3 regions of the Cobetia sp. 5-25-4-2 genome follow, and region 3 is predicted to be linked to each of the others. Evidence: predicted binding sites of a transcription regulator. Region 3 holds the regulator's gene; each other region holds the start of a gene.
The links. The regulator FNR, encoded in region 3, switches genes on or off when oxygen is low (the NO sensors DNR and NnrR bind a similar motif). The targets are predictions, from matches to a motif close to TTGATNTANATCAA.
Positions count from the first base shown of each region.

Region 1: clpB (ATP-dependent chaperone ClpB) is a predicted target of FNR. The motif match lies at 6,070-6,083, and genes of this name have one in related genera.
Region 2: adhP (alcohol dehydrogenase AdhP) is a predicted target of FNR. The motif match lies at 6,183-6,196, and genes of this name have one in related genera.

Region 1 is NZ_BLWK01000009.1:95,475-105,442, forward strand. It holds gene thiO (glycine oxidase ThiO) at 1-942, shown strand, start outside; gene HXS65_RS15950 (PP0621 family protein) at 999-1,262, opposite strand; gene HXS65_RS15955 (NAD+ synthase) at 1,443-3,077, shown strand; gene HXS65_RS15960 (outer membrane protein assembly factor BamD) at 3,230-4,021, opposite strand; gene rluD (23S rRNA pseudouridine(1911/1915/1917) synthase RluD) at 4,128-5,081, shown strand; gene pgeF (peptidoglycan editing factor PgeF) at 5,121-5,900, shown strand; gene clpB (ATP-dependent chaperone ClpB) at 6,228-8,864, shown strand; gene HXS65_RS15980 (acetolactate synthase 3 large subunit) at 9,442-9,968, shown strand, end outside.
Region 2 is NZ_BLWK01000003.1:113,015-122,982, reverse strand. It holds gene nosP (nitric oxide-sensing protein NosP) at 1-371, shown strand, start outside; gene HXS65_RS08100 (hybrid sensor histidine kinase/response regulator) at 361-1,794, shown strand; gene HXS65_RS08095 (Nramp family divalent metal transporter) at 1,969-3,285, shown strand; gene HXS65_RS08090 (response regulator transcription factor) at 3,336-4,142, opposite strand; gene HXS65_RS08085 (aldehyde dehydrogenase family protein) at 4,562-6,082, shown strand; gene adhP (alcohol dehydrogenase AdhP) at 6,353-7,381, shown strand; gene HXS65_RS08075 (pyridoxamine 5'-phosphate oxidase family protein) at 7,589-8,080, opposite strand; gene HXS65_RS08070 (CreA family protein) at 8,272-8,763, opposite strand; gene HXS65_RS08065 (DOPA 4,5-dioxygenase family protein) at 8,837-9,178, opposite strand; gene HXS65_RS08060 (sulfite exporter TauE/SafE family protein) at 9,279-9,968, opposite strand, start outside.
Region 3 is NZ_BLWK01000003.1:353,185-363,152, forward strand. It holds tRNA gene HXS65_RS09025 (tRNA-Asp) at 1-31, opposite strand, end outside; tRNA gene HXS65_RS09030 (tRNA-Val) at 36-112, opposite strand; tRNA gene HXS65_RS09035 (tRNA-Asp) at 163-239, opposite strand; tRNA gene HXS65_RS09040 (tRNA-Asp) at 280-356, opposite strand; tRNA gene HXS65_RS09045 (tRNA-Val) at 434-509, opposite strand; gene HXS65_RS09050 (alpha/beta family hydrolase) at 724-1,602, opposite strand; gene HXS65_RS09055 (cbb3-type cytochrome c oxidase subunit I) at 1,705-3,144, shown strand; gene HXS65_RS09060 (cbb3-type cytochrome c oxidase subunit II) at 3,141-3,800, shown strand; gene HXS65_RS09065 (hypothetical protein) at 3,797-4,075, shown strand; gene fnr (fumarate/nitrate reduction transcriptional regulator Fnr) at 4,432-5,181, shown strand; gene HXS65_RS09075 (fatty acid cis/trans isomerase) at 5,279-7,777, opposite strand; gene HXS65_RS09080 (hypothetical protein) at 8,126-8,398, shown strand; gene HXS65_RS09085 (DUF692 domain-containing protein) at 8,552-9,502, shown strand; gene HXS65_RS09090 (DNA-binding domain-containing protein) at 9,499-9,968, shown strand, end outside.

The DNA of each region.
Region 1 (9,968 bases), on a different contig from region 3:
TTCTACCCCACGTTGGCCGAGCGCCTGATCGAGACCACCGGCATCGACCCCGAATATCGCCAGCAGGGTCTGCTGTACCTGAATGTCGAGGATGCCGAGCAGGCACTGGCGTGGTCCGAGGAATACACCAAGCCGCTGACGCGCGTGGAGGCTGACTTTCTTTACGACAAGGCACCGGCCGTCGCGCCCGGTTGCGAATCGGCGCTGTGGATGCCGACGCTGGGCAGCATCCGCAATCCGCGCCTGGGCAAGTCACTGCGCGCCGCTCTCGATGCCCACCCGCGCGTACGTCTGCTCGAGAATGTCGCGGTGCAGGGCATTCTGCTGCAGGACGACACCGCCATCGGCGTGCAGACCGCCAATTCAGTGCTGTCCGCCGGACAGGTCGTGGTCTGTGGGGGCGCCTGGAGTCGCGAGATATTGAGTGAGGCGGGGCTGGCGCTGCCGGTGCGGCCGGTACGCGGCCAGATGGTGCTGTTCAAGGCACCCAAGGGGCTGGTGGAGCGCGTGGTACTCAAGAATGGACGCTACGTGATTCCACGTGCCGATGGGCGCATCGTGGCGGGTTCCACGCTGGAGGAGGTCGGCTTCGACAAGGCGACCACCCTTGAGGCGCGTGAGTCGCTGATCAAGAGCGCCTGCGAGATCATCCCGGCGCTGGCCGAGTGTGAGGTCGAGCATCACTGGGCGGGGCTGCGTCCCGGTTCGCCGACCGGCACGCCGTTCATCGGTGCCGTGCCCGAACGCCGCCACCTGCACGTCAATGCCGGTCACTATCGCAATGGCCTGGTACTGGCGCCGGCCTCGACCCGCCTGCTGGCGGATCAGTTGCTGGGGCGTACGCCGATCATCGACCCCACCCCCTACCAGCCCGAGACCTTGCTGGGCGAGATCGCCACGCTGGAAGCCTCGTCCCAGCCAGACGCGACGCGCTGGGCCTGAGCATCGTCATGGCGTCTTCCCCCTCGAGCCTTCGTCTCGAGGGGGAAGACAGCGCGTTACTTGCGTGGGCCCTCGTCGAGGAAATGCTGCTGGTGCTCCTGACAGCAGAAGTGCAGCGCTTCATGGCGGATGGCGTCATTTTCCGGCAGATGCAGATCGCAGTAGGCGCAGCGCACCATGTTCTGGGCCTCGCGCTCGGCAGGCTGGCCGTCATCGTGGTTGTCCTGGCTCAGCTTCCATTGGCGATACATGCGATAGAGGCGCAGGCCTGCCCAGAACAGGACGACGAATACCAGCAGACGGATGATCAACAGGCTCATTCCTATATGACTCCCAGATGAGGCGGCGCGCGTGGCTTTTTGCCAGCGGCGCGACCTTGCGGGACAATGGCGGCCATCATGAGACTGATGAGCCGGTGCACGGCTCAGCAGTCTGAGCCAGATGTCTGGCCACAGTGTACTGGCCCCTTATCGAACCGCCAATCGAGAGATCCTTACCGCATGCAAGATCTGACTCTGGTGATGGCCCAGCTCGACCCGCTGGTCGGTGATATCCCCGGCAATACCGAGCGTGCCATCGAAGCCGTCCGTGAAGCGAGTCTCGAGCACAAGGCCGACGTCGTCGTGCTGCCCGAGCTGTGTCTGACCGGCTACCCGCCGGAAGACCTGTTGCTGCGCGAATCCATGGAGGCACGACTCGACGAGGCGCGCGCGCGGATGGCCAGCAAGGTCGCGCGCGGCGTGATGGTCATCGTCGGCTACCCCGGCATGCGTGACGGCAAGCGCTACAATCTGGCCGGCGTGCTCAAGGATGGCGAGTGGATCGCCGAGTATGCCAAGCAGGCCTTGCCCAATTATCAGGTCTTCGATGAGCAGCGTTACTTCACGCCGGGCTCCGAGGCCTGCGTGGTGGAATGCCGCGGCGCCCGTCTGGGTATCGTCATCTGTGAAGACCTGTGGGATGGCGCGCCCGTTCGTCAGGCGCGGGATGCCGGCGCGGACATTCTCGTCAGCCTCAATGCCTCGCCCTATCATCTGGAGAAGCCGGCCGAGCGCAATCATCTGTTCGCTCAGCGGGCGGCCGAAGTGAAGTGTCCGCTGGTCTACGTCAATCAGATCGGTGGCCAGGACGAGCTGGTCTTCGATGGTGGCTCCGCCGCCATCGATGCCGAGGGCAATACCTGCGTGCAGGCACCCTGGTGGGATGTCGGCCTGATGCCGGTGCAGTTCCTCAAGGAGGAAGGCGGTAGCTGGGCGCCGCAGAGCGGCGAGATCGCCGAGCTGCTGTCACCGGAAGAGTCGCTCTACTGCGCACTGGTCACTGGCCTGCGTGACTACGTCAACAAGAGCGGCTTCAAGGGCGTGGTGCTGGGTCTCTCTGGTGGCATCGACTCCGGCCTGTCGCTGGCGATTGCCGTCGATGCGCTGGGCGCGGACCGCGTGCATGCGGTGATGATGCCGTACCACTACACCGCGGACATCTCCAGGGAAGACGCTGCCGAGCAGGCGACACTGCTGGGCGTGAATTACGAGGTGATGCCCATCGCCCCGATGGTCGAGGCGTTCACCGAGACATTGGCGGAGAGCTTTGCCGGCAGTGTGCGCGACACCACCGAGGAGAACCTGCAGTCACGCTGTCGTGGCGTGCTGCTGATGGCCATCTCCAACAAGAAGGGCCTGATGGTGCTGACCACTGGCAACAAGAGCGAGATGGCGGTGGGTTACGCCACGCTCTATGGCGACATGGTCGGTGGCTACAATGCGCTCAAGGACGTCTACAAGACCTGGGTATTCCGTCTCGCCAACTGGCGCAACACCATGGGCCCGGCGATTCCGGAGCGTGTCATCACGCGTCCGCCGTCCGCGGAGCTCGCCGAAGACCAGCTCGATAGCGACTCGCTGCCGGACTACGACACCCTGGATGCGATTCTCACCCATTACATCGAGGGTGACATGAGTGCCGAGGCGATCATCCGTGCCGGTTTCGAGGAAGAGGATGTCTATCGTGTGGTGCGTCTCGTCGACCGCTGTGAGTACAAGCGCCGTCAGGCACCGGTTGGCGTGCGTGTCACGCCGCGTGGCTTCGGGCGTGACCGTCGCTACCCGATCGTCAATGGCTGGGCGGCCGGCGACTGAGGCAACTCATGTCCGGTGTCAGGGATTGCGGATTCTTTGCGCAAGCCGCTGAAAGCGCCTGAGTCCGACGATTCTGGCCATGCTGACAGCACGAAAAAAGCCCGTGATCGGTGATCACGGGCTTTTCGATGGTGAGGCGGGAAGCCTGATCGTCAGACGGTCAGGTCATCCGCCTTCACGTAGCGCGGCTCGAAGGTACGGCCATCCAGACGCTTGTTGTCCGGATCATTCTGGATCAGCACCTTGAGCGTCTCGCTGGCGCGGTCGCGCAGACCGAGGCCCAGATAGCCTTCGACCATCACGGCCAGCGCATCGCGAGTGGCAGGAGTGTTAGGGTAGTGCTCGATCACCCACTCGCCACGCTTCACGGCGGCCAGATAGGCCTGCTTGCGCAGATAGAAATCCGCTGTCTGCAGCTCGCCACGCGCGAGTACGTTGCGCAGATAGATGATGCGCTGACGCGAATCTGCGGCGTAGGTGCTGTTGGGGAAGCGGCGCACCAGCTCGCCGAAGTCGACGTAGGCGTCCCGCGTCGCACCGAGATCCCGCTTGGAGATGTCGATCAGGTCCAGCGATTCCAGGCTGAAGCGCCCTGCACTATAGGCTGCCAGTCCACGCATGTAGTAGGCATAATCGACCTGCGGGTGGTCCGGGTGCAGCCGAATGAAGCGGCTGGCCGCCGCGCGTGCGGCTTCCCAGTTGTCCACCTGGTAGTAGGCGTAGATCAGCTCCAGCTGCGACTGTTCGGCATAGCTGCCGAACGGGAAGCGAGTATCCAGTGCTTCAAGTTGTTGCACGGCGGAGTTGAAGCGGCTGGTATCCAGGGAAACCTGAGCCTGACGGTACAGCTCCTGCTCCTGAAGATCCGGTGCCGGCTCGTTGGACGCACAGCCGACCAGCAAGGTGCTGGCCAGGGCGAAGGCAGTCAAGGGAAGGGCGCGCATCGGTTTCCTCATCTCGGGCAATCCATGGCGGGCATGCTAGAATCCGCCGATCCGCACTCACTATAAAGCAAAGGCCCTTTCCTGCGAAACGGCCTCAGAGAGCAATATGGCAGACACCATCAACCGCGAAGAGCGGATCCCGGAGGCGATGATTGGCATGCGCCTTGATCAGGCCTGCGCCGAGATCTTCTCCGACTATTCCCGCGAGCGCCTCAAGCACTGGATCAAGACCGGTGCCTTGACCCTCGACGGTGCCGCTGTCAAACCCCGCGAGAAGGTCTATGGCGGTGAACGTCTGGCCCTGACCGCCGAGCTTGAAGAAGAAGTCAGTCATGGCCCCGAGGACATCGAGCTCGAGATCGTCTTCGAGGATGACGACGTGCTGGTCATCAACAAGGAGCACGGCATGGTCGTGCACCCGGGGGCCGGCAATCCGGATGGCACGCTGCTCAATGCCATCCTGCACCATTGTCCGGGCAATGCCATGCTGCCGCGTGCCGGGATCGTGCATCGTCTCGACAAGGACACCAGTGGCCTGATGGTGGTCGCCAAGTCGCTGACCGCCCAGGCGGACCTGGTCGAGCAGCTGCAGGCGCGTACCGTGTCTCGCGAGTACGATGCCGTCGTGACCGGTGTGCTGACGGCGGGCGGTACCGTGGATGCGCCCATCGGGCGTCACCCCAAGGATCGCAAGCGTCAGGCCGTGACCCATAGCGGCAAGATGGCGATCACGCATTTTCGCGTGGTGGAGCGCTTCCGGGGGCATACCCATATCCGCTGCAAGCTGGAAACCGGGCGTACCCACCAGATCCGTGTGCACATGGCGCACCAGCGCTATCCACTGATCGGGGACCCGGTCTACGGAGGCCGTCTGAAGCTTCCGCCGGGGGCCAGTGACCCGCTCAAGGAGCTGCTGCGTCAGTTCCCGCGTCAGGCGCTGCATGCCCGTCGCCTCGCCTTCATCCACCCGATCTCGGGCAAGGAAGTCGAATTCCGCGCCGAGATGCCGGGTGACATGCTGGTCTTGATCGACTATCTCAAGGAAGACATCGCCCGCTGAGGGGCTCGGTTCGCGTATCCCATCGCGCCAGGAGAGGTTATGCACGACGACAGTCTACGCCCGACCCTGATTCTGCCGGACTGGCCAGCACCCAGTCCGGTGCAGGCCTTCGTGACCACGCGTGAGAGCGGCCCGAGTCAGGGTCCATACGCTGGCTTCAATCCGGCGCGGCATGTCGGGGATGATCCGGCGATGGTCGCGCGGGTGCGTGACCTGCTCGCGGCGGAGGTCGATGATGGTCGTCCGCTGGCGTGGCTGGATCAGGTGCATGGGACTCAGGTGGTGGATGCCTTTGACGTCTGTCACGCCGATGAGCGCCATGAGGCGGTGCCACCACGTGCTGACGCCTGCATCAGTACCGGTACGGGGCAGGCCTGCGTGGTGATGACGGCGGACTGCCTGCCGGTGCTGTTCTGTGATCGTCAGGGGACGCGGGTCGGGGTGGCGCATGCGGGCTGGCGTGGCCTGGTGGAAGGTGTGCTGGAAGCCACTGTCGCTCGTCTTGGAGATGACCCGGGCGAGCTGATGGCCTGGCTGGGCCCGGCGATCTCCAATGCCCAGTTCGAGGTCGGCCCCGAGGTGCGTGACGCCTTTATCGCGGATCTCCCCGAGGCCGACGACGCCTTCGAATCCAGCCCCTATCGGCTGGGCCACTACATGGGCGACCTCTACAAGCTGGCTCGCCTGCGGCTGGAGCGTGCGGGGGTCGGTCATGTCAGTGGCGGACACTTCTGCACCGCCTCGGAATCGCGCTTCTACTCCCATCGCCGTGATGATGGCGTGACGGGGCGAATGGCCACGGTGATCTGGTTACGCTGATAGCATGAAGTGGAGACCTGGCCGCCGCGATGCACCGACGCTCGGCAAGCCGAAAGACAAAAGCGCCCCGTTGACCTGATCACTCAGGTTGGCGGGGCGCTTTTCCGTGTCGAGCGGAAGCCCCTGGCGACATCTTCAGGCGCTGAGGGCCAACCTGCTGCAGGGGAACCTGATCTGGATCATGCTTCGCGGACAACATGCTGCGTTGCCGCAAATCACGCCTTGAAAGCGACCCCCCAGCCCCCCATCTCTAGGGTTAGATACGAAATGTTACAGGCGAAGCTCCTGAGAAGAGGAGTACCGCCATGACTCTCAGGAGAAGGCACCATGCGCATCGACAAACTCACCAGCAAGCTGCAGAACGCGCTTGCGGATGCCCAGTCGCTCGCCGTCGGGCGAGGCCACAATGAAATCCATCCCCAGCACCTGCTGCTGGCCCTGCTGGAGGACCGCGATGGCGGTCTCAAGGCGTTGGTCAACAAGGCGGGCGGTGATGCCACCAGCTTGATGAGCGGGCTCAAGCGTCAACTGGATGACCTGCCCACCGTGTCCCAGTTCGACGGCAATGTCGCGCCTTCCCAAGCGCTCGGCAAGCTTCTGAATCTGGCCGACCGCGAAGCCCAGAAACGCGGCGATCAATACATCGCTTCCGAGCTCGCGCTGCTGGCCGCGCTGGAGCTGGGCGGTGATCTTGGCAAGTTGTTCACCTCCTCGGGCATCAAGAAGCCCGCCCTGACCTCCGCCATCGATGCACTGCGCGGTGGCGAGGCGGTGGGAGATGCCGACGCCGAGAACAATCGCGAGGCACTCAACAAGTACACGATGGACCTCACCCAGCGTGCGCGCGACGGCAAGCTCGACCCGGTGATCGGGCGTGACGAGGAGATTCGTCGCACGATTCAAGTCCTTCAGCGTCGCACCAAGAACAACCCGGTGCTGATCGGTGAGCCCGGTGTCGGCAAGACCGCCATCGTCGAGGGGCTGGCCAGCCGTATCGTCAATGGCGAGGTGCCGGAAGGCCTCAAGAACAAGCGTGTGCTGTCTCTCGACATGGGCTCGCTGCTGGCGGGGGCCAAGTTCCGCGGTGAGTTCGAGGAGCGCCTCAAGTCCGTCCTCAAGGAGCTGTCGCAGGAAGAAGGCCAGGTCATCCTGTTCATCGATGAGCTGCACACCATGGTCGGCGCGGGCAAGGCCGAGGGCGCGATGGATGCCGGCAACATGCTCAAGCCGGCGCTGGCGCGTGGCGAGCTGCACTGTGTCGGTGCCACCACGCTTGACGAGTATCGCCAGTACATCGAGAAGGATGCCGCGCTGGAGCGTCGTTTCCAGAAGGTGCAGGTGGATCAGCCCAGCGAGGAGGACACCATCGCCATCCTGCGTGGCTTGAAGGAACGCTACGAGGTGCACCATGGGGTGGATATCACTGACAGTGCGATCATTGCGGCCGCGCGCCTCTCATCGCGCTACATCACGGACCGTCAGCTGCCGGACAAGGCGATCGACCTGATCGATGAAGCCGCGTCACGCATCCGCATGGAGCTGGACTCCAAGCCGGAAGAGATGGACCGTCTCGACCGCCGTCTGATCCAGCTCAAGATGGAGCGTGAAGCCCTCAAGAAGGAGACCGACGAAGCGGCACTCAAGCGTCTCGGCGCGCTTGAGGACCAGATCGCGGAGCTGGAACGCGAATACGCCGATCTCGATGAGGTCTGGAAGGCCGAGAAGGCCAGTATCCAGGGGGCAGCGCAGTTCAAGTCCGAACTGGAACAGGCGCGCATCGATCTGGAACAGGCGCGGCGTGCCGGCGACCTCAGCCGCATGTCGGAACTGCAGTACGGCGTGATTCCGGGGCTCGAGAAGCAGATCAGCGAAGCCGGCGAAGGCGAGGCGGATACCTCCGCCCACGTGCTGCTGCGCTCCAATGTCACCGAGGAGGAGATTGCCGAGGTCGTCTCGCGCTGGACCGGCATTCCGGTCTCCAAGATGCTCGAAGGCGAGCGCGACAAGCTACTGCGCATGGAAGAGGCGCTGCACGAGAAGGTGATCGGTCAGGACGAGGCGGTGATCGCGGTGGCCAATGCGGTGCGTCGCTCACGCGCCGGGCTGTCGGACCCGAATCGTCCCAATGGCTCCTTCCTGTTCCTCGGCCCGACCGGGGTCGGCAAGACGGAGCTCTGCAAGTCGCTGGCCAGCTTCCTGTTCGATACCGAAGAGGCGATGGTGCGCATCGACATGTCCGAGTTCATGGAGAAGCACTCGGTGGCTCGTCTGATCGGCGCGCCTCCCGGCTATGTCGGCTATGAAGAGGGTGGCTATCTGACCGAGGCCGTGCGTCGCAAGCCGTACTCCGTGCTGTTGCTCGATGAGGTCGAGAAGGCGCATCCGGATGTCTTCAACATCCTGCTGCAGGTATTGGAAGATGGCCGCCTGACCGATGGGCAGGGGCGTACCGTCGACTTCCGCAATACCGTGATCGTGATGACCTCGAATCTGGGGTCCGAGATGATCCAGCGCATGAGCGGTCTCAATGGCGAGCTGGCGGACGAGGAAGACACGCAAGAGAGTGTCGATCGCAAGGCGGCCTTCCAGTACGACGACATGAAGACGGCGGTGATGGAAGTCGTGGGCAATCACTTCCGGCCGGAGCTGATCAACCGCATCGATGAAGTGGTGGTCTTCCACGCGTTGGGGCAGGCGCAGATCGCCTCCATCGCCGGCATTCAGCTCGAGCGGCTCAAGGCGCGGCTGGCCGAACGTGATCTCGGCTTCGAGATCACCGATGCCGCGATGGCCTTGCTGGCCAAGGCAGGTTTCGATCCGGTCTATGGTGCCCGTCCTCTCAAGCGCGCCATCCAGAGCCGCATCGAGAACCCGCTGGCCCAGGCGCTGCTGGGCGGCGACTTCGCGCCCGGAGACGTGATCCGTGTCGGCGAAGAGGGCGGGGAGCTGACCTTCACGCGCTGAATCGCGCGCCCGTGAGTGACGCCCCACCGTGACGGAAGTCTGTCTTCCGCTTGCGGTGGGGCGTTTTCGTGTCTGTCGTCTGGGCGCAAAATGACAACCCGGTGGCAGGGATGCTGAAAATCACGAGGCAGAAAATTGCGAATTAAATGCCATCTGTGAGGTTTTACGCACGCATATGGCCGGATTTTCCGTTATCGGTGTGGCATTTGGCGTAGGCGGCGCACACTGGCGTAAGGTTGAGTTGACAGCCCCTTGCGGCTGTTGGACTCTTGACCATTCCTGATTGCGGGCGTGGCCATTCGGGCGACCCTCGAAGCGCCACGTGAAGGACAGACGCTGAGTCGCTGTCCGCCTGTCGAAGGATATGCCGATCAGGGTACGCCAACCGTACCGATCGGCCATCAGCCCCGACCGCATCCAACCGATGCGACAAGAGTGCAGGCCCTAACCGGGCCGCAGACGCCAGGGTTTGGCATCAGGTGCCGCAACTGTTGCGGTAGCGACATTCAGGTCGCACTCGATCCGGCTTGCGTATTGCTGCCGGACGCACTCGAGACCTCCAGGGGAGAACAACCAAGTGGAATTGCTTTCCGGCGCTGACATGATCGCCCGCGCGCTGCATGACGAGGGCGTGGAGTATATATACGGCTATCCCGGTGGAGCGGCGCTGCACATCTATGACGCCCTGTTCCGTCAGGACAAGGTCCAGCACATTCTGGTCCGCCACGAACAGGCTGCTACCCACGCAGCCGATGGCTACGCACGCGCTTCCGGCAAGCCCGGAGTCGTGCTGGTCACCTCAGGCCCCGGCGCGACCAATGCCGTGACCGGTATCGCCACGGCCTACATGGACTCGATTCCCATGGTCGTGCTGTGTGGCCAGGTCGCCAGTCACCTGATCGGTGAAGACGCCTTCCAGGAAACCGACATCGTCGGTGTGACTCGCCCGATCGTGAAGCACAGCTTCTCGATCAAGCACCCGAGCGAGATTCCGGAAGTCATCAAGAAGGCCTTCTATCTGGCCTCCAGCGGACGCCCGGGGCCGGTCGTCATCGACATCCCGAAGGACATGACCGCCCCGACCGAGCGTTACGAGTACAGCTA
Region 2 (9,968 bases), 240 kb from region 3:
GCTCCATCCAGCGCGTGAATGCCGATGCCAGCCTGAGCTTCTACTGCGCGGTGGAGACCGGCATCGTGCTCACTGCCATGCAGGCCACGCCGATTCTCGCGCAGCTCGAGCAGCGGCTGGCCGAGGTGGAGGCGCGTCTGGGGCCGCCCGCGCTGACCATCGGCTGTGACTGCTTCCTGCGGCGCATGGAGATCGAGGCGCTGGGGCTGGAGGCAGAGGCCTCGCGTCTTCTCAGGCGTCATCGGGTGATCGGCTTCAATACCTACGGTGAGCAGCATCACGGCATGCACATCAACCAGACCTTCACCGGCGTGGTGATCGGCCAGCGCCGTCTCGCGGCCGATGGCACGGGAGGGCAGGATGGCGCCTGATACGCCGCTGACAGATTCCCGAAAGGACGGCCTGAGCGCTGAGCTCGCCGCCCTCAAGGCGCGCAATCGCCAGCTGGAGAAGATCAACGCCGCCCTGATCGAGCGGGTCGAATCCAGCAGCCCTTCACCGAGCGCGCCCTACGCCGCCTTCGAGCACGCCGTCCTGCTGGCGGATCAGGTGCGCGAGCGTACCGACACCCTGCACCGCACCCTCGATGAACTGGGGGCACTCAATCGACGTCTGACCGCCGCCAAGGCCGCCTCCGAGGCGGCCAACCACTCCAAGACGCGCTTTCTCGCCGCCATCAGTCATGATCTGCTGCAACCCCTGAATGCCGCCCGACTGTTCGCAAGCGCCCTGGAAGAGCAACTGGCGAGGCTGGCACTTGATGACCCCACGCCGCGCGACGCTTCGCCGGGCGAGCTGGTGGCGCGGCTGGGGCGCTCGCTGGCCGATGTCGAGAGCCTGCTGGGCACGCTGGTGGACATCTCGCGGCTGGATGCCGGCGTGCTGACGGCCGATGTCGCCACCTTCCCGGTGCGTGAGCTGCTGGATGTGCTCGCCGAGGAATATCGTCAACTGGGCGCTGCACGTGGGCTGGAGCTGCACTACGTGGCCAGCCACCTGAGCGTCGAGTCAGATCTGCAGCTACTGGCGCGCGTGATACGCAATTTCCTGAGCAATGCCCTGCGCCATGTGCCGGATGGCTCGACGCGCGGGCGGGTGCTGCTGGGGTGTCGCCGGCGCGGTGACTGGCTGGAGATCACCGTGGCCGACAACGGCCCCGGCATCGCCGAGCATCAGCGCGAGGTGGTCTTCCAGGAATTCCGGCGTCTCGCACCGCGCCAGGACAATGAGCAGCGCGGCCTCGGGCTGGGGCTGGCGATCGTCAAGCGCATCACCGGCCTGCTGGAGCACCCCCTGTCGTTGGCCAGCACGCCGGGGCGCGGCGCTGCCTTCGCGGTGCGCGTGCCGATTCGACAGCCTGCCAATGTGATGGGCCCATCGGCTGACGCGCCTTCTCCCGGTCAGCCTTGCGCGTCACCGCTCGCGCAGCCGCTGCTCGATACCGTTATCTGGGTGGTCGAGGATGATCGGGAGGTATGTGCCGGCATGCAGTCATTGCTCGAGGGCTGGGGCGCGAGTGTCCACTGCGCCGATACCGCCGAGGTGCTGTTGCGGCAGGCGCTGGCCGCGCCGCCGGAGGTGTTGATCGTCGATCATCAGCTGGGTGACGGGCAGCCCGATGGTCTGGCGCAGGCACAACGCCTGCGCAAGCGTTGGCCAGACCTGCCGGTGGTGGTGATCAGCGCGGACCACTCGGCGCCGCTCAAGGCCAGGGCACGCGCGCTCGGCTTCGGGTTCCTCCTCAAGCCGGTCAAGCCGCTGCGCCTGCGCCAGCTGTTGCTCCATTGTCGTTAGCCTTCGCGGGGGAGGAAGAGGCAGGAGGGATTGAAGGAGACTATCAGCTACCGCGCTGAATTTTAATGAGAACTAATCGTATTTAGCATGTATGCTCGTGTCATGACATCCCGCATCCCCTTTCTCTGTTCGCGGGCCATTGATCTGGCAGGTTTCCCTCCCATGCTGAATATCATGTCCGATAAATCCGTACGTCATGCCGCCAGCATGTCGCTGGGCAGTGAAGGTGAAGCCTCTGCTGCCGGCGGTGTGCGCACTGCATCCCCTCTGTCCCTTGCGGGACGCCTGCGTCGCGCGCTGCCGTTTCTCGGCCCGGCGATGATCGCCGCCGTCGCCTACATCGACCCCGGCAACTTCGCGACCAACATCGAGGCCGGCTCCCGCTATGGCTATACCCTGCTGTGGGTGGTGCTGTGGGCCAACCTGATGGCGATGTTGATCCAGACCCTGTCCGCCCGGCTGGGGCTGGCCACCGGCAAGAATCTGGCGGAAGTCATCCGTGAACGCTTCCCGCGCCCGGTGGTCTGGGCCTTTTGGGTGCAGGCGGAGATCGTCGCCATCGCGACCGATCTGGCCGAATTCCTGGGGGCGGCGCTGGCCTTCAATCTGCTCTTCGGGCTCAGCATGCTGGAAGGGGCGCTGTTGACCGGTGCCATCACCTACGCGGTGCTGGTGATGCAGCGCTACGGCTTCCGCATGATGGAGATGATCATCGGGGCGATGATCCTGGCGGTGTCGGCGGGATTCCTGCTCGAGATCATCCTCAGTCGTCCGCCGGTGGAACCGATCATCTACGGCCTGCTGACACCAGGTTTCCCGGATAGCCATGCCATCTTCCTGGCGGCCGGTATCCTGGGCGCCACCGTGATGCCCCACGTCATCTACCTGCATTCCGCGCTGTCCCAGAATCGCATTCGGGTGCGTGACAGCGGTCAGCGCCGTCGCGTGATGGGCTACTACCGTCTCGATGTGATCATCGGCATGGCGCTGGCGGGGCTGATCAACATGGCGATGCTGGTGCTGGCCGCCAAGGTCTTCCATGGCAATGGCGAGACCGGCGTGGCTTCCATCACCGAGAGCTACAAGCTGCTGTCGCCGCTGATGGGCCAGAATGCCGCGAGCCTGATCTTCGGCTTCACGCTGCTGCTGGCGGGGCTGTCCTCGTCCATCGTCGGCACCCTGTCCGGGCAGGTGGTGATGCAGGGCTTCGTCAACTTCCGCATTCCGCTGTGGCTGCGCCGCGTGATCACCATGGCACCGGCCATCGCCATCATCCTGATGGGGCTGCCGGAGCAGCAGGTGCTGGTCGCAAGCCAGGTGGTACTCAGCTTCGGGATTCCCTTCGCGCTGGTGCCGCTGCTGATGTTCACCGCCAATCGCCGCCTGATGGGGGACCTGGTCAATCGTCACTGGGTGACGGCCATCGGCATGCTGGTGGCAGCGGTCATCATCCTGCTCAATGGCTATGTGCTGGTCGGGGAGCTGATGTAGGGCGAGTCACTCTGTCCCGACACCTGATGGGCAACGCCCCGGTTCGCGCCTCATTCGTGAGCGTTGGACCGGGGCGTTTCGCGTCGTGGGGCGGCAGAGGCCTCACTCGGGCCTGACACGGCAGGCAGGGCGTGGCTGGCCAGCAGGATCGCCTGCACCCTGCTGGCGACCCCCAGCTTGTGCAGGATGGCGGAGACATGCGACTTGACGGTGGTCTCCGCCACGCTCAGCTGCCAGGCGATCATCTTGTTGGACTCGCCCAGCACCATGCGTTCCAGCACGCCGCGCTGCTTGGTGGTGAGGGTCTGCCAGCGCCGCGCAAATTCAGCATCGCTGAGGCTCGGCGCCAGTTGGGGCGCTGGCGGTGGCACTGGTACCGATGATGCTGGTGCCGATGATGCAGATGCAGATGATGCTGAGAGCGGCGCTGGACGCGGCGCAGCGCGCATCAACTGGGCAGGCACGTAGACCTCCCCGGCCAGCATGCGTGCGAGGGCATCGCGCAGGGTCTGCGCCGAACTCGACTTGGACAGATACCCCACCGCACCGAGCGCCAATGCCTCGAGTACCGTCTCGCGCGCCTCGTGGGCGGAGAGAATCGCCACCGGCAGCCAGTCTGCCTCCTCGCGCAAGCGCGTCAGGCCTTCCAGGCCGTGGCTGTCGGGCAGGTCGAGATCCAGCAACAGCAGGTCGAGGCTATCGGCATGCGCGTCGATGAGGCTGAGCGTCTCCGCGAGACTGGCGGCCTGCAGCAGCTCGTAGGGCGGTGCCGGGGCGTCAGCGACGCTCAGACTCAGGGTACGACTGATGGCATCACGGAACAGCGGATGATCATCCGCGATCAACAGACGGTACATGGAGGCTCCTGGCCGGTGGCGGGCGATATCCTGATCAAGGCTTTTCTGATCATGACCTTGCTGATAGTAGCTACCCTGAGCATAACGTCATGGCGTGGTGTCGTGCCTTGCGGCCTTCGCGGTATGGCGGCGTTCGTTTCTCCTCGCTTTTCTCCTCCCAAGGGATGAGACGGTCTCCGCCCATGGGGGCATGTCGCGATTGGCGTCGGTGGTCAAGACTGTGAGAGTCGCCTGATCAAGAGGCTCTTGATAGAGCGGGCAGCGAGTCAGCGCCAACGGCGCCACTGCAGAAGGGCCAACACAGGCGTTTCGCTGACACGACAACGACTTTTCAGCAACGACAACGACTGCGCAGCAACGACAACAACAGGTCGTCGATCACGAGCGCCACTCGTGAATCCGACCCACAGGAGTTCGCCATGATCTACGCCTCCCCGGGCAGCGCCGACGCGCTGGTCACGTTCAAGGACACCTACGGCAATTACATCGGCGGGCGTTTCGTCGAGCCGGTGAAGGGGGAATATTTCGACAATGTCAGCCCGGTGACGGGCGAGGTGTTCTGCCGTATCCCGCGCTCGAGTGCGGAAGATATCGATCTCGCGCTGGACGCCGCCCACAAGGCAGCTCCCGCCTGGGGCAAGACCTCGGTGCAGGAGCGCTCCAACATCCTGCTCAGGATCGCGGATCGCATCGAGCAGAATCTCGAGATGCTGGCGGTCGCCGAGACCTGGGACAACGGCAAGGCGGTGCGCGAGACGCTGAACGCTGATATCCCGCTGGCAGCGGATCATTTCCGCTACTTCGCCGGTTGCCTGCGCTCCCAGGAGGGCACCGCGGCGGACATCGATGCCAATACCGTCTCCTATCACTTCCACGAGCCGCTGGGGGTGGTGGGGCAGATCATCCCGTGGAACTTCCCGATCCTGATGGCGGCCTGGAAGCTCGGCCCGGCGCTGGCGGCGGGCAACTGCGTGGTGCTCAAGCCGGCGGAACAGACCCCGGCCTCGATCCTGGTGCTGGCGGAACTGATCAATGACCTGCTGCCGGCAGGGGTGCTCAACATCGTCAACGGCTATGGCGCCGAGGCCGGACAGGCACTGGCGACCAGCAAGCGCATCGCCAAGATCGCCTTCACCGGTTCCACCCCCGTGGGCTCGCACATCCTCAAGTGCGCCGCGGAGACCATCATTCCCTCCACGGTGGAGCTGGGCGGCAAGTCCCCCAACATCTACTTCGCCGACATCATGAATGCCGAGCCCGAGTTCATCGACAAGGCTGCCGAAGGGCTGGTGCTGGCGTTCTTCAATCAGGGCGAGGTGTGCACCTGCCCGTCACGCGCTCTGATCCAGGAAAGCATCTACGACGACTTCATGGCCCGTGTGATGGAGCGCGTGAAGACCATCAAGCGCGGCAATCCGCTGGATACCGACGTGCAGGTTGGCGCACAGGCCTCCCGCGAGCAGTTCGACAAGATCATGTCCTATATGGATATCGCCCGTGAGGAGGGGGCCGAGGTGCTCACCGGCGGCAGCAGCGAGCAGCTGGAGAACGAGCTGGCCAACGGCTATTACATCCAGCCGACCCTGCTGAAGGGCCACAACGCGATGCGTGTCTTCCAGGAGGAGATCTTCGGGCCGGTGGTCGCCGTCACCACCTTCCGCGACGAGGCCGAGGCGCTGGCCATCGCCAATGACACCGAATTCGGTCTCGGCGCCGGTGTCTGGAGTCGCGACATGAACGTCGCCTTCCGCATGGGGCGCGGTATCCAGGCCGGTCGCGTGTGGACCAACTGCTATCACCAGTATCCCGCCCATGCCGCCTTCGGTGGCTACAAGAAATCCGGTGTCGGTCGCGAGACCCACAAGATGGCACTGGAACACTACCAGCAGACCAAGAACCTGCTGGTCAGCTACGACATCAATCCACTCGGCTTCTTCTAGGCCTGACCGTCAGCGCCACCGAGGCTAGTGGCGCTGAATCCACCTCCCGCGATGCCTCCTCGAGGAATTCCTCTCGATGCCCGCGCCAGATCCGACTTGCTTGATCTGGCGCAGGGCAGGGAGCACCGCGTCTGGTTTCAATGAAGAGGCAGGTCCGGGGCGTGCGCGAACACTAGCCCTCGCTCACGACCGGACGGGATCGCACTCTCCGCCTGATCTCTGGCTCGCCTTTCCAAGGTTCGTCTTTCGACAATGAATGAGGAGTCCATCATGGATAACAGCATGAAAGCCGCCGTGGTACGTGAATTCGGTGCACCGCTGGTGATCGAGGAAGTCGCGGTACCGCGACCGGGGCGTGGCGAGATTCTGGTCGAGGTCGCCGCCTCCGGGGTCTGTCACACCGACCTGCACGCCGCGCATGGCGACTGGCCGGTGAAGCCCAACCCACCGTTCATCCCGGGACATGAGGGAGTGGGGACCATCGCGGCGGTGGGCGAGGGTGTGACCCACGTCAAGGAAGGCGACCGGGTCGGGGTGCCCTGGCTCTACTCGGCCTGTGGCCATTGCGAGCATTGTCTGGGTGGCTGGGAGACGCTGTGCGAGAGCCAGCAGAACACCGGCTATTCGGTGAATGGCGGCTTTGCCCAGTACACGCTGGCGGATGCCGGCTACGTGGGGCGTCTGCCGGACAGCGTGGGCTTCGTGGAGATCGCGCCGGTGCTGTGCGCCGGGGTCACGGTCTACAAGGGGCTCAAGATGACCGACACTCGCCCCGGTCAGTGGGTGGTGATCTCGGGGATCGGCGGGTTGGGTCACATGGCGGTGCAGTACGCCCGCGCCATGGGCCTGAACGTGGCGGCGGTGGATGTCGATGATGCCAAGCTGGATCTGGCCCGCCGTCTGGGGGCCACCGTGACCGTGAATGCCATGAAGGAAGATCCGGCAGCCGTCATCAGGCGTGAGATCGGCGGCGCGCACGGCGCACTGGTGACGGCGGTGTCGCCCAAGGCCTTCGATCAGGCCCAGAACATGCTGCGCCGTGGCGGTACCCTGGTGCTCAACGGCCTGCCGCCGGGTGACTTCCCGCTGCCGATCTTCTCTACGGTGCTCAACGGCATCACGGTGCGTGGCTCCATCGTCGGTACGCGTCAGGACCTGCAGGAGGCGCTGGACTTCGCCGCGGAAGGCAGGGTCGCCGCCACCGTGCAGACCGGCAGGCTCGAGGATATCAATGACATCTTCGGGCGCATGATCGACGGCAAGATCGAAGGGCGCATCGTGCTCGACATGAAGTCTTGAGGCGTTCACTGTCCTGAGCTTGAACCCTCTCCACCGACGACAGGTCTGCAGGAATCGGCAGGACTCGGCAGGATTCGGCAGGCGGCAGGAGACCAGACACGACAACGCCAGCCCTCGGGCTGGCGTTGTCGTGTCTGGCATGGCCGTGTGCGTCAACTCTTACGCGGGCACTTCAAAGAGCTCTCCATGACGAGCTCGGGCTTCTGCTCATACCGTGCCGAATTTCTCGTTCTCACCCATGTCCGGGGTGTGGTCCTTGTCGAGGTTGGCGCGCGCAATCTCATAGAGTTGATACGCCTTGCTCTCCTTGGCCTTCCAGTGTTCACCGGATTGCACCTTGACCTCCAGCAGAGTGACATCGGGGTCATCCTTGCCTTCCGGGAACCAGGCGGCCACGAACGGATTCCAGAACTTGTCGATCAGGCCCTGATCGCGGTGCAGATTGGCATGACCGCTCAGCGACACATAGACGCCATCATCCTGATCGGAAAAGCTCAGGCAGACCTCGCTGTCCTTCTTTGCTTCAAACACCTTCTCGGCACTGGCTCGCGTGAAGAACCACAGGGTGCCGTCGTAGTCATCCTGCACCAGATGCATCGGGCGGGCATGTGGCATGCCGTCACCCTGCGTCACCAACATGCCGACCTTCACATCCTTGATCAGCTTCCAGATCTTCTGCTTGTGCTCCGGGCTCGACATCGTGTGTCACTCCTTTGCCTCATGCGAATGAAAATCCGACTGGCTAGCCGTTGATCAAGACCTTGGAGCGACACCCCATAACTTCAAGGGATGATGGTGAAGCTTTCGCTTGATGAGTCAGCGCATGATGAATCAGGGCTTGATGAGTCAGGGCTTGATGAGTCAGGGCTTGATTCAGGCGCCGAGTCGGCTCACTGCGCTGCCGGTGCCTGCCAGGCCTCGCTGCCCCATAGCGGCACGCTGCTCAGCGCATGCTTGAAGCTGCCGCTGGTTTCCTTGGTGCTGTAGGCGATGTAGAGCAGGCTCTGGGAGTCACGGTCCAGAATACGGCGGATCTTGAGGCTCTTGAGCAGCACGCTCTTGGACTTGCGATAGACCTCCTCGCCACTCTTGGAGGTGTCGATGTCGGCGAGCATCGCCGGGGTGATCGGGCCGGTCTGGCGGCAGGCGATGCTCATGTCGGAGGGGTCGGAGAAATCGAGATTCGCCTCGATGTTGCTCAGGTGACAGGTCACGCCCGGCACCTTCGGGTCGATCAGGCTCTCGATCTTGATGTCCTTGGTGGTGAACAGGCCCAGCGAGACATCCCCGACCTCATTGTCGTCACAGCCGGCCAGCAGCAGGCCAGAGGCGATCACGCCCAGCAGGGCGGCACGAGGGGATAGGCGGCGCAGTCGAGTCATGGGGTCATCCTTGAGTCAGTGGGTAAGGCGAAGGCGGCAAGGCGATGATAGCGTGTCGGGCGACCTCCGAGCCTCACTCATCGCCGAAGACGTGCAGATTCAGCGGGTGGGAGCTGCCCAGCCACATCACGCCCTGGGTGTGATCAAAGAGATCATCACCGGTGCCGGCGTGCACGAAGATGTCCAGCGTGCCGCGATTGAGCGCCAGCCACGGGATGATGCGCCCGAAGTCTTCGGGAGCGAAGGACAGCTGACAGCTCCACAGCGGGTGCGGGCCTACCGGCTGCTCATGAAAGCGACCGACGCGCAGGGGAAAGTGCTGCTCGGCCTGGGCCGCCAGCTCGCGAGCGGCGGCCAGACTCTGCTCATCGGTGTAGTAGAGATGTGCGTGGTAGTAGTGGATCTGCGGTGTCATGGCGTTGCCCCGGTCATTCTCGAATGTCTGTCTGAAAGCGTTACCCAGAAGGTCATGCTGGCTGGCGGCAGAGGTCGCCAGGCGTGATGGCGCGCGGACATCAGCCCCAGGCCTTGTAGATCAGCTGTACGCCGACCAGTGCCATCGCGAGGATGATCAGGCGGAAGAACAGCCTCTCGTTGACGCGGGATTGCAGCCACAGGCCGCTCCTGACACCTGCCCAGGCCACCGGCACCAGCAGCAGCGAGGTGGACAGACTGGTGAGGTTGACCTCGCCCAGCGCCACGTAGGGGCCCAGCTTCATCAGATTCATGCCTGCGAAGATGATCACCGTGGTGGCGATGAAGGTCTCCTTGGGATGCTGACGCGGAATCATGTACAGGTTGTAGGGCGGGGCGCCGGCGTGGGCGAAGAAACTGGTGAAGCCGGCCGTGGCACCGGCAGGAATGGCCAGCCAGCGCGGCAGCGGATTCCTCGCGGTGGGCTTGAACAGCATGTAGGCGGCGAACAGCAGCGAGATGACGCCCAGCAAGCCACGAATCATGTTCTCGTTCAGCTCATCGAACAGCACCACGCCCACCGCGATGCCGATGGCGGCGCTGGGCAGGATGATGCGCACCTCCGACCACAGCTGCTTGCCCCACCAGGCGCGAGCGCTGAGAAAGTCCATCACGATCAACAGCGGCAGCAGGATGCCGGCCGCTTCCAGCGGACCGATGGCGAGCGCCATCAGCGGCACGGAAAGCGAGCCGAACCCGCCGGCGAAGCCGCCCTTGGAGATGCCGGTCAG
Region 3 (9,968 bases):
CCGGCATTCTAACCAACTGAACTACCAGTCCACATTGGTGGGTGATACTGGATTCGAACCAGTGACCCCAAGCATGTGAAGCTTGTGCTCTAACCAACTGAGCTAATCACCCAACACAGACGATCCTTGCTGCAAGCAGCGGTGATATCGCGTCATTCTGAATGGCGGACTGGACGGGACTCGAACCCGCGACCTCCGGCGTGACAGGCCGGCATTCTAACCAACTGAACTACCAGTCCATTCAAAACAACTCAACATCGGGCGCATGACAAACGGTAGTGGCGGACTGGACGGGACTCGAACCCGCGACCTCCGGCGTGACAGGCCGGCATTCTAACCAACTGAACTACCAGTCCACTGCAACGTTTGCTTCTGCTGACGAACCAGGCCATTTAATCAAGTAACGCTTTGATAAGCAATAACTTTTTTCAAATGGTGGGTGGTACTGGGTTCGAACCAGTGACCCCCAGCTTGTAAGGCTGGTGCTCTACCAACTGAGCTAACCACCCCTGTCTCGTTGGCGCTGCATTCTACGGAATCCGCCCCATGAGTCAATACTTTTTTTACAGGAAGTTTCAGAATACTCCTCGACAGGGTCTTGATAAGACTGGATTTTCCCAGCGCCACTCACCTGTAGCCCAGCAACCATCAGCATTGTGTCAGCATTCTGACATCAGGATGCCACGAGGGAGAAAATTCGTGTCGCTCATGGATTGACACCCATCAGCGCAATGCAGGGTGTGCAAGGATCGCTGCCACCGCTGAGCGAATCAGTCCCTCACGCGTCTTGCCGCTCGCCTTGCGAGGCTTGAAATCATGTTCGCCATCCTCCAGCCAATGCAGGCTGATGGTGCATGGCAATCCGTAACCTTCGACTTCCTCGCGATGACCAAAGGGATCTCGCGTGCCCTGACAGATCACGCCCGGGGCATCAATGGCCGCCAGATGCTCGGTTCGCAGCGTGTCCGGTTTGCCGGTCGGGTGAAAGGGATAGCCCAGCGCATACCAGCCCAGGGGCGACATTCGACGTGGGCCTGATGAGGGGGCTGGCATGCCTCGCCCCTCCAGCCCCTGCATCACATGCGAGGCCACGCGACTCCCCATGGACTTGCCACCAAGCAATACCAGGCATGTCGCCAGAGACGCCCTGGCGGCAAGACTGGCGGCCAGCGCCTCATGCCAGCGCGTCATTTCCTCGATCAGCCCGGGCAGCCGCGGCGGCGGACGACGGCGTGCCTCGCAGCGCATCTTGACGAGGTAGGCGAAGTCGAATCCCAGCCATGCCGCCCCCTGGTGTGCACAGGCCTTGCCGAACCGCTGATGGAAATCGGTCTCGCGTCCGGCGCCCGCCCCATGGGCATGCAGCAGAATCACCTGCCGAGGGCTGCCATGAATCTCCAGCGGACCGAACGAGGCCACCCAGCCTCGCCAGGGACCGCGCGCCGCCAACGCCTCCTCTGACAGCTCCAGACGCTTTTCCAGCTCATCGGCGATGGCGTCAAAGGAAGCGACCTTGAAACCTTCCTCGGCGTAGGGGGTGGGGACGGCCGCCACATTGGACGCATCCCGATCTTCGTCCGATGATGAAGTGACAAGAGACACTCAGTGTCCTCCCTGGTAGCTGAAATGAATGCTGAATCGTCTCGTGAGTCGTGCTCTCTTCAGGAGAGCACATCGCTGTTCACTGCATGATGAGGTCATGACATGGGCACAGCACCTGATGGAGCAGGCGCCTCTCACGAGGTGATTCGCCAATTTGGCACGACGGCCATTCTTTCAGGCGCCGTCAGTCTATTGCTGGCGGTATGGCTGACCGCCGTGCAGTTGTGGCCAACCCTGGCCCCGCCCATCGCCTGGCTGAGCCATGGCCGTCTCGCCATTGTGCAACAGCATCTGCTGCTCTTCGGCCTCGGCGGCTCGGCATTGATTGCCAGCCTGTATTCACTGGTCAATCATGACACGCAAGCCCGGCCAGGCCAGCGGCGTCTCCAGCGGTTCACGCTGCAGGCCTGGCAGACGATTCTCGTGCTTGGCAGCATATCGATTGCCGCGGGCTTCGCGTCGGGGCATGGCCAATCCGAATATCCCTGGCCACTCAACCTGTTGATGCTGGCAGTGTGGATCGCGGTCGCGTGGCTCTTCCATGTCAACTGGAAGGCAGGACCGACAGCGCGCCTGCCCGTGGCTGGCTGGTGCTTCATTGGCTGTCTGGTGATGATACTGATGCAGCATACCCTGCTGTCACTGGCGGTGCCCCTGGGCCCGCTGACATCGTTACCCATGTTCTCAGGCAGTCTGGACGCGCTGCTGCAGAGCTGGCAGAAGGGAATGCTGCCCGGCGGCATGCTGGCACTGGGCTTCATTGCCATGGCGTATCAGGCACTCTCGGGACTGACCCGCCAGCCCCTTCACTCTCACCGTCTGGCCATCATCAGCTTCTGGCTGCTGGTATTGCTGCTGCCCTGGAGCGGCGCGGTGCTGCTGCATGCCAGTGCCCTGCCCCAGTGGAGCCAGGCGCTGGGAATGGCGATGGGGCTCCTGCTGCTGGCGCCGGGACTGGCCATTCCTCTCAACGGCCTGCTGACCCTCAAGGCGGACTGGCCCTCCCTGCGCCATCATCCTCAGACCTGCCTGCTCGGCGCAGCCCTGCTCTTTCTGGCCATCAGCGTGATGGAGCATGTGGCACTGTCCATCGCCCCGCTCAACGACATGACCTTCAGCGCCGCCGGCAGCCTCTCGCCGGCCGGCACACTGGGCGTCATCGGTCTGGTCAGCGTGCTCATGCTCTACCGTCTGCGGCTGCCTGAAGCACCCTCGGCGCTGATCATGACCCACGCCTGGCTGGCCATCGCCGGCACGTTGCTCTGCATCGCTGCCAGCTGGACCACCACCCTGCTGCAGGGCAGCCTGTGGCATGCCGTAGACGCAGAGGGACAACCGCTGCACTCCCTCGCCGACGTCCTGGCGGTGGCTCGCCCGCCGATGCTGATGACGCTGGCGGGGCTGAGTTGCTGGGCACTCGGCCTGCTGCTGATGGCAGCATATCTCCTGCGCGCCTCCCGCCGACCCATCACGCGCCCCTCTACCCAGCGCGCTCATCACCACATCGGGCATTCACACGCTCGGGGGAGGACACCGGCATGAGACACGTACTGCTCGAACGGCATCCGGGCCTGATGGCCGCGCTCTGCGTGATGGCGGCAAGTGTCGGCGCGCTGGCCCAGTTGCTGCCTCTGGGGTTTCAGGAGGCAGGGCAAGAAGTGACACCGCTGGATGCGCTGGCGCTGGAGGGACAGCGCCTTTACCTGCGGGAAGGCTGCCAACAATGCCATACCCGAATGGTGCGGGATCTGCCGGGAGACCAGGCACGCCATGCAAGCCGGGACGCCGCCTCCCGCCACCTCATGGAGCGACCGGCCCTGTGGGGCAACGCTCGTCATGGCCCTGACCTGAGCCGCCTCCCGGCGGAACATGATGAGGCCTGGCAACGCCTGCACCTGTACTCGCCGCGCCACAAGGTGGCGGATTCCAGCATGCCGGCCTACCCCTGGCTGTTCGAGCACGCCCTGAGCGGCGAGGGTGTCGCCGAGCGAATGCGGGCCCTGCAGGCGCTTGGCGTGCCCTACCGAGACGACGAGATCCTCGCGGCGCCCGCCCGGGTACGCGGCAAGGCCGAGGCGACCGCTCTGCTGGCCTATCTTCAACAGACGGATCCCCCTCGGCACTCATCCGCGACAATACCCGACCCGACAGGGGAGACACTCGCCACACTGACACTGACGACAGGAGCTGCACCATGAACCTGCTGGCAAACGTCGATCTGCCACTGTTCTGGCAGGCATGGATCAGCATGCTCACGCTGGGCAGCCTGGCCTTCTGCACGCTGTTGCTTGTCGGGCTTCGCTCGCGCAGCACCTCACCCGATGATGACCTGCAGGGAGATGGGCCAGGCGACGAACACCGCATTGACGGCACCCCTCAGCCGGACAGGCCGCTGCCGCTGGTCTGGAGTCTGCTGTTTCTGCTCACACTGCTGGTCAGCATGGGGCAGATCGTCATGTCCTTGAGTGGATGATGTCACCTGGCTCTCCCGAGTCGGATGAGGCAGGGCGTCGCAACCTGCCCCTTCGGGAGGTTCTGCGTCTAGAGTCATGCAGGACATCACGACACAATCAGAATTATCTAATATAATGCGCGCGATTCACGGAGCACTTCACATCCCGCCCCACAGGACGGGAACCCGTTCTGGGAAGTGCGCCTGACAGGTATCATTGACGGACAGCACCGACAGGCAGCAGCGACTCAGTCCATGAGGATGCTGCCTCTCCGTACAGGACCATGGAATCGCCCTGTACCAGGTGTCGCACCCGGACACCCCCACCCGAAACCCGCTCCCCACGAGTTTCGGCGTAATGCCCCAGGAGAGTCACCATGACGGCCCAGACAACGGCATCCCATCGATTGCGTGCGCATGAAGCACGCTGTCAGACCTGCTCGCTCAGCTCACTGTGTCTGCCGCTGGCACTGAACATGGAAGCCATCGACCAGTTCGACTCCATCATTCGGCGCCGCGCGCCGCTCAGAAAGGGCGAGGTTCTCTTCACCCAGGGCGAGCCCTTCGACTGCGTCTTCACGGTGCGCTCGGGCAGCCTGAAACAGATCAACACCGAGAACAGTGGCACGGAGCAGCTCACCGGTTTCTTCCTGCCCAGCGAGCTGGCTGGACTGGATGCCATCGACAGCAATGCCTACCCCGGCAGCGCCGTTGCACTCGAGACCACGACCGTGTGCGAGATTCCCTTCGATCGCCTCGATGCGCTTTCCGCCCAACTGCCGGAACTGCGCACCCAGCTGTTCAAGAGCCTGAGCAAGGAGCTGCATGAGGATCGTCGGATGATGATGCTGCTGTCGCGCAAGACGGCAGATGAGCGCCTGGCCAGCTTCCTGGTCAACCTCTCTCAGCGCTTCCGTCGCCGCGGCTATTCGCCATACAGTTTCCGTCTTTCCATGTCCCGCGCCGACATCGGCAATTATCTGGGACTGGCCGTGGAAACCATCAGCCGTATCCTGACGCGTTTCCAGGCTCAGGGGCTGGTGGATATCCAGGCCCGCGAGGTCCATATCCTACACCTGGATGGCCTGATCGAGCTGGCAGAAGGAGAGTGTCAGGGCGGTCGCTGACCCCCGTGATGCCATCTCTCTCACCACGAAGGCCCGCCACATCCTCATGTGGCGGGCCTTCGTGTTTTCCAGACAGCGCCAGGCGGCTCGGAGACGCTCAGCGATTCTGCAGACGGTTGTAATCCAGCAACCCGGCCTCGACGGGACGATCCGCATAATTGGCACGCAGCACGCTGTCCGAGAACTGCCAGAAGCGTGGGTCGGTGCGCCGCACTCCGATATCGGCCATCAGCTGTCGATAGTCCGCCTCATCCTTGAGCACGGCGACCCGCCGTGCCAATCCCTGCAGCGACTCGGGTGTCAGATGCCAGAAGGCATTCGGATAATCCCCGGCCACGCCGCGCAGCACATCCAGCGTATCGCGCTCAGGACGCCGATTGGCTTCCTCGTCGAACAGACTGGTGATGTTGGCATGAGCCGAGTTGCGCAGCACGCTGAACAACTGTGGGTGCTCGCTTCCCTCCCGTTCCAGCGCAATGATGGTGACTTCCGGCAGCAGGCTGGCCGCCAGACCACTCACCTCGCTCAAGGCCTTCAATTCGCGGCGCACGGCATCATCCTCCAGCGTCTCCAGGCTACGCTCGTGGACAAGTTCCGGCGCCAGGCGCTCGCGCAGGCGGCGCATCAGCCCAATGCGCGCCTTCTCCGGTGAGGAAAGCTCTCCCGGTGTCCAGACGATATCGCTCGGGGCATCAAACTGGGGCGGCTTCTTGAACAGCAGCTTTTCCAGCCCAGAATCCACATCCTGATACCAGCCGTCATGCACTGCCTGACGCTCGCCGGCAGGCAGAAGCGCCAGCAGGTTGTTCTCGCCTTCCATGCGCAGGAAGTCCATGTACAGGCGCGTGGTCAGCTGGTGGCCGAGGTTGCCATAGACATCGAAGCCGGCCACCAGCAGGTAATGGATGCGCTCAAGCATCGGGTAATCGATCACCCAGGCCGTCTTGGGCACATTGCCGACCAGCCCTTTCATCACGGCGGCATTGTCGAAGTGACGATAGACCGTCAGGGCGGCATTGGGGTTGTGATCGCCACCCTCGCCGCCTTGCCAGCCGCTGCCGTCCCACAACAGCTGCATGTCCAGACGCAGATTGCCGTCCTCGTAGGCCTGCATCATCAGCTTTTGCTTGGCCTGCAGATAGGCCTGCTGCTTGCGCTCGAACTTGATCCACGAGGAGATGGGCAATGCATTGCTGCTCTGCTCGGCAGGCAGGCTGAGATTCTCGCCCTCCCGTGCCAGGGTGCGCTCGACCTGCGGCAGGCTGAACAGTGATGGATCGGTGAAACTGACCCAGAAGTGGTCATTGATGACGTCCACGGCCACCTGGCCACGACAGACCGGCCCCTTGATGAAGCCCATGATGGTGTTCTGCGATTCATCCAGCATGAAGCGGTAACGTGACTCGGCAGGGATCGCCTCGAACGTCAGGAAGGGATTGGACGCCGTCTTGAGGTCATAGCCAGGCAGGTCATCCACCGTATAGTCCGGCGCGAGGAACAGCGACTGCCAGCGTTCCAGGCGCGCGTCACTCAGCGAATAGGGCAGATGATTCTTGGCCAGGATCGTCGAGCGCTCCTGCCATAGACGGTAATAGACGCGAGGACGCCCGGCCTCGTCATGCGGCATGACGTCACGACCATCTCCGGGATAGGCGGCGTAGGGAGCGTCATAGGGGCGGCGCGAGGAGATACGCTGGATGGGCTCGCCGGGCGGCGTACTGGAGCGCACCAGCGAGAAGAAGATCGGCCGGCCATTGGCCCCCTTCGCTTCCGGGAAATACAGGTGGGTCAGAAAGAGATGCTCGTAGATGTAGCGACTCATCAGCCGCTGCTTGAGGCTGTCACCATTGAGGAAGGCTTCCACCTGCTGAATCCGTGGCACCAGGGCCTCAGACACCGGGCGCACCTCGGTCATCGGCGAGCCCTGCGCCAACCAGTTGACCAGCGTACGGTGCTCCTCATCACTGATCTGCGGCAGCGCATACGGCATGCCCCAGTCCGGGTGATCTTCCGCGAAGGCATCATAGCGCTCGATGGGCGCGCACACCTGACTGCGATTGAGCGACAGATCGAAGCGGTCTTCCGGCAGCAGGCCTTCCTCCGTCACCGGCAGGGGTTGCTTGCGCTTCTGGCTCAGCGAGCGGAACAGCACACTGCCTTCCAGATTGGCGAGCGCCGAGTCGTTGCGCTCGTTGAGCACCGGCGAGAAGTTCATGTCACGCCATTCAGCGGTGCTGTCGGCATCCTCGAACAGACGCGTCAGATTGGCCGCCAGCAAGCGGGTGCCGTCATAGACAGGAGCGGGATTGATACCGCGGTCGATCCCGGCCGCCGAGGACATCTTGAGCTGGCACGGGGCGTCATAGCAGCCATGACAGACCACGCAGCGGGTCTCGATCACCGGCTTGACCTCGTCCTCCCACTGCCGGCCAGCCGTGGTGTCATGCGCCACGACACGATCACGTGGCGACGCCTTGCCATAACGGGCATCCAGCTGTTGCAGCGTGACGGCACTGCACCCACCGAGCAACAGCACGATCAGGATGCTCCAGCGCCATCGCGGGGTATGCCACAGGCGGCGAAGTAGGCTCAACATGCAGGGCTCCAGGGACAGATCAATAACAGAAAGAGAGACACCGACCGGGGCAGCGACGCCCTCGCAGAGATGACACCAGTGATATGACGTTGAGAGTAGAAGAATCAGGACAGACCATTCGACGCTCAAACAACGCTAATTCGCATTATGCCATAGCCGCACTACAACCCCATGGCAGAGTCAATCTGCGTCACGTTGAATTCTTTTTGTTTTTTTTTGCATCCACTTGGTTAAAAGCGACGTAATCTCTAATGACCCGCCAGCAAGTGACTACGGCGCGGTTACTGAAATCAGATGAGCCTGAACCATAACTTTATAATGACGGGCCTAGCCCTAAAGGATGCCATCATGACCATGAAGAAGACCGTTACCGCTGCCACCTTCGCTGCTGCTGCCGCTGCTCTGTTCTCCACCGCTGCGCTGACCTCCATGTCCGTGCAAGCCGCTGACAACGCCGTGAAGTGCTCTGGCGTCAACTCCTGTCAGGGAACCTCCGAATGTGCGACCGCCACCAGCGCCTGCAAGGGCCAGAATGCCTGCAAGGGCCAGGGCTGGTCTTACACTGCAAGTGCTGAATCCTGTGTCGGTGCGGGTGGCGAAGTCATCTCCGGCAAGAGCTGAGCTCTCGAGATGAAGGCGTCGTCACGCAGTTAACGACGCCGACTGGAGTCATCGAGCTAAACGGGAGGACGGCATACCGTCCTCCCGTTCTTGTATCAGGCCTGAGGTGCCAGTGTGGGCACCGCCTGCCACGCCATGGAAAAGGAGTCACTCATGACGACAGTTTCCCGGTTTCGCCAACCCGCCCTTGCCACCTCCGGAGCAGGACAAGGGTTGGGGCTACGTCCTGAGTACTACCACGAGATTCTGACGACTCTGCCGGACATCGACTGGTTCGAGGCCATCAGCGAAAATTACATGGGCCCCGGCTTCATCGAATCCGATGGTGTCAGTGCCGGCGGCAAGCCGCTGCACTTCCTGGAGCGGGTCCGCGAGCATTATCCCATCGCCTTGCATGGCGTCTCGCTGTCCATCGGTGGCAGCAATCCCATAGATACCCGCTACCTGCGCGAATTGCGCGCACTGCATGATCGCATCGAACCGATGTGGGTCTCCGACCACCTGTGCTGGACGCGTACCGGTGCGCATCAATTCCATGATCTTCTGCCCCTTCCCTATACCGATGCCACCATCACGCACCTTGCCGAGCGCATCGACCAGGTCCAGAACGCGCTTGGCCGTCAGCTATTGCTGGAAAATGTCTCCAGCTATCTGACCTGGCAACCTGACGAGATGAGTGAGTGGGAGTTTCTGGCGGAAGTCAGCCGCCGCGCCGACTGCCTGATCCTGCTCGACCTGAACAACGTCATTGTCTCCAGCCACAATCATGACTTCGATCCGCTGGCCTATCTGGATGCCATGCCGGCGGAGCGTGTCTGGCAGCACCATCTCGCCGGGCACATCAGGCAGGACGTGTCTGGCGGTGAGCTGTGCATCGACACCCACGACCAACCCGTCCCGGATACCGTGTGGTCATTGTATGACGCCGCACGCGAGCGCTTCGGCGATGTCGCCACCATGATCGAGCGCGATGACAACTTCCCGCCATGGTCGGAGCTGATGGAAGAATATGCCGAGCTGCGTCGCCGCAGTGGTCGCCCGCTGGCCGACGATCAACCGACCCGGACTGTCGCGGCGGCAATGAATGGGGGGCTGCACGCATGACGCATGCATCGACCACAGCGACGACAGCATCACAGTTCGATCGCCGCGCCTTGACCCAGCTTCAGGACGCCACCGCCGCCTATCTGGCCGCGCCGTCACCCGACACCCGCAGCATCGCGGCACAGGCTGTCATCAGTGATGAGCTGGCCAGTGCCGAGGAGCGCCTTGGCATCTATGCCACGGCTTACCGCCTGCGCCTGTTCGATGTCTTCGGCGGTGATTTCGAGGCCGTGCACACCTTGATTGGCGATGATGCCTTCGGCCTGCTGTGTCGCGAGTACCTCAACGCCCATCCGCCGAGCCACTACTCGATCCGCTGGGCAGGCCAGCACTTTCCGGCCTTCGTGGCCGCGCGCGAACCCCGGCGTTCGCTGGTCACCGAGATGGCGGCCTTCGAATGGGCACTGGGGCTGGCACTGGATGCCGAGGAGATCGCGCCGCTCAGCGTCGAGACCCTGCAAGGGCT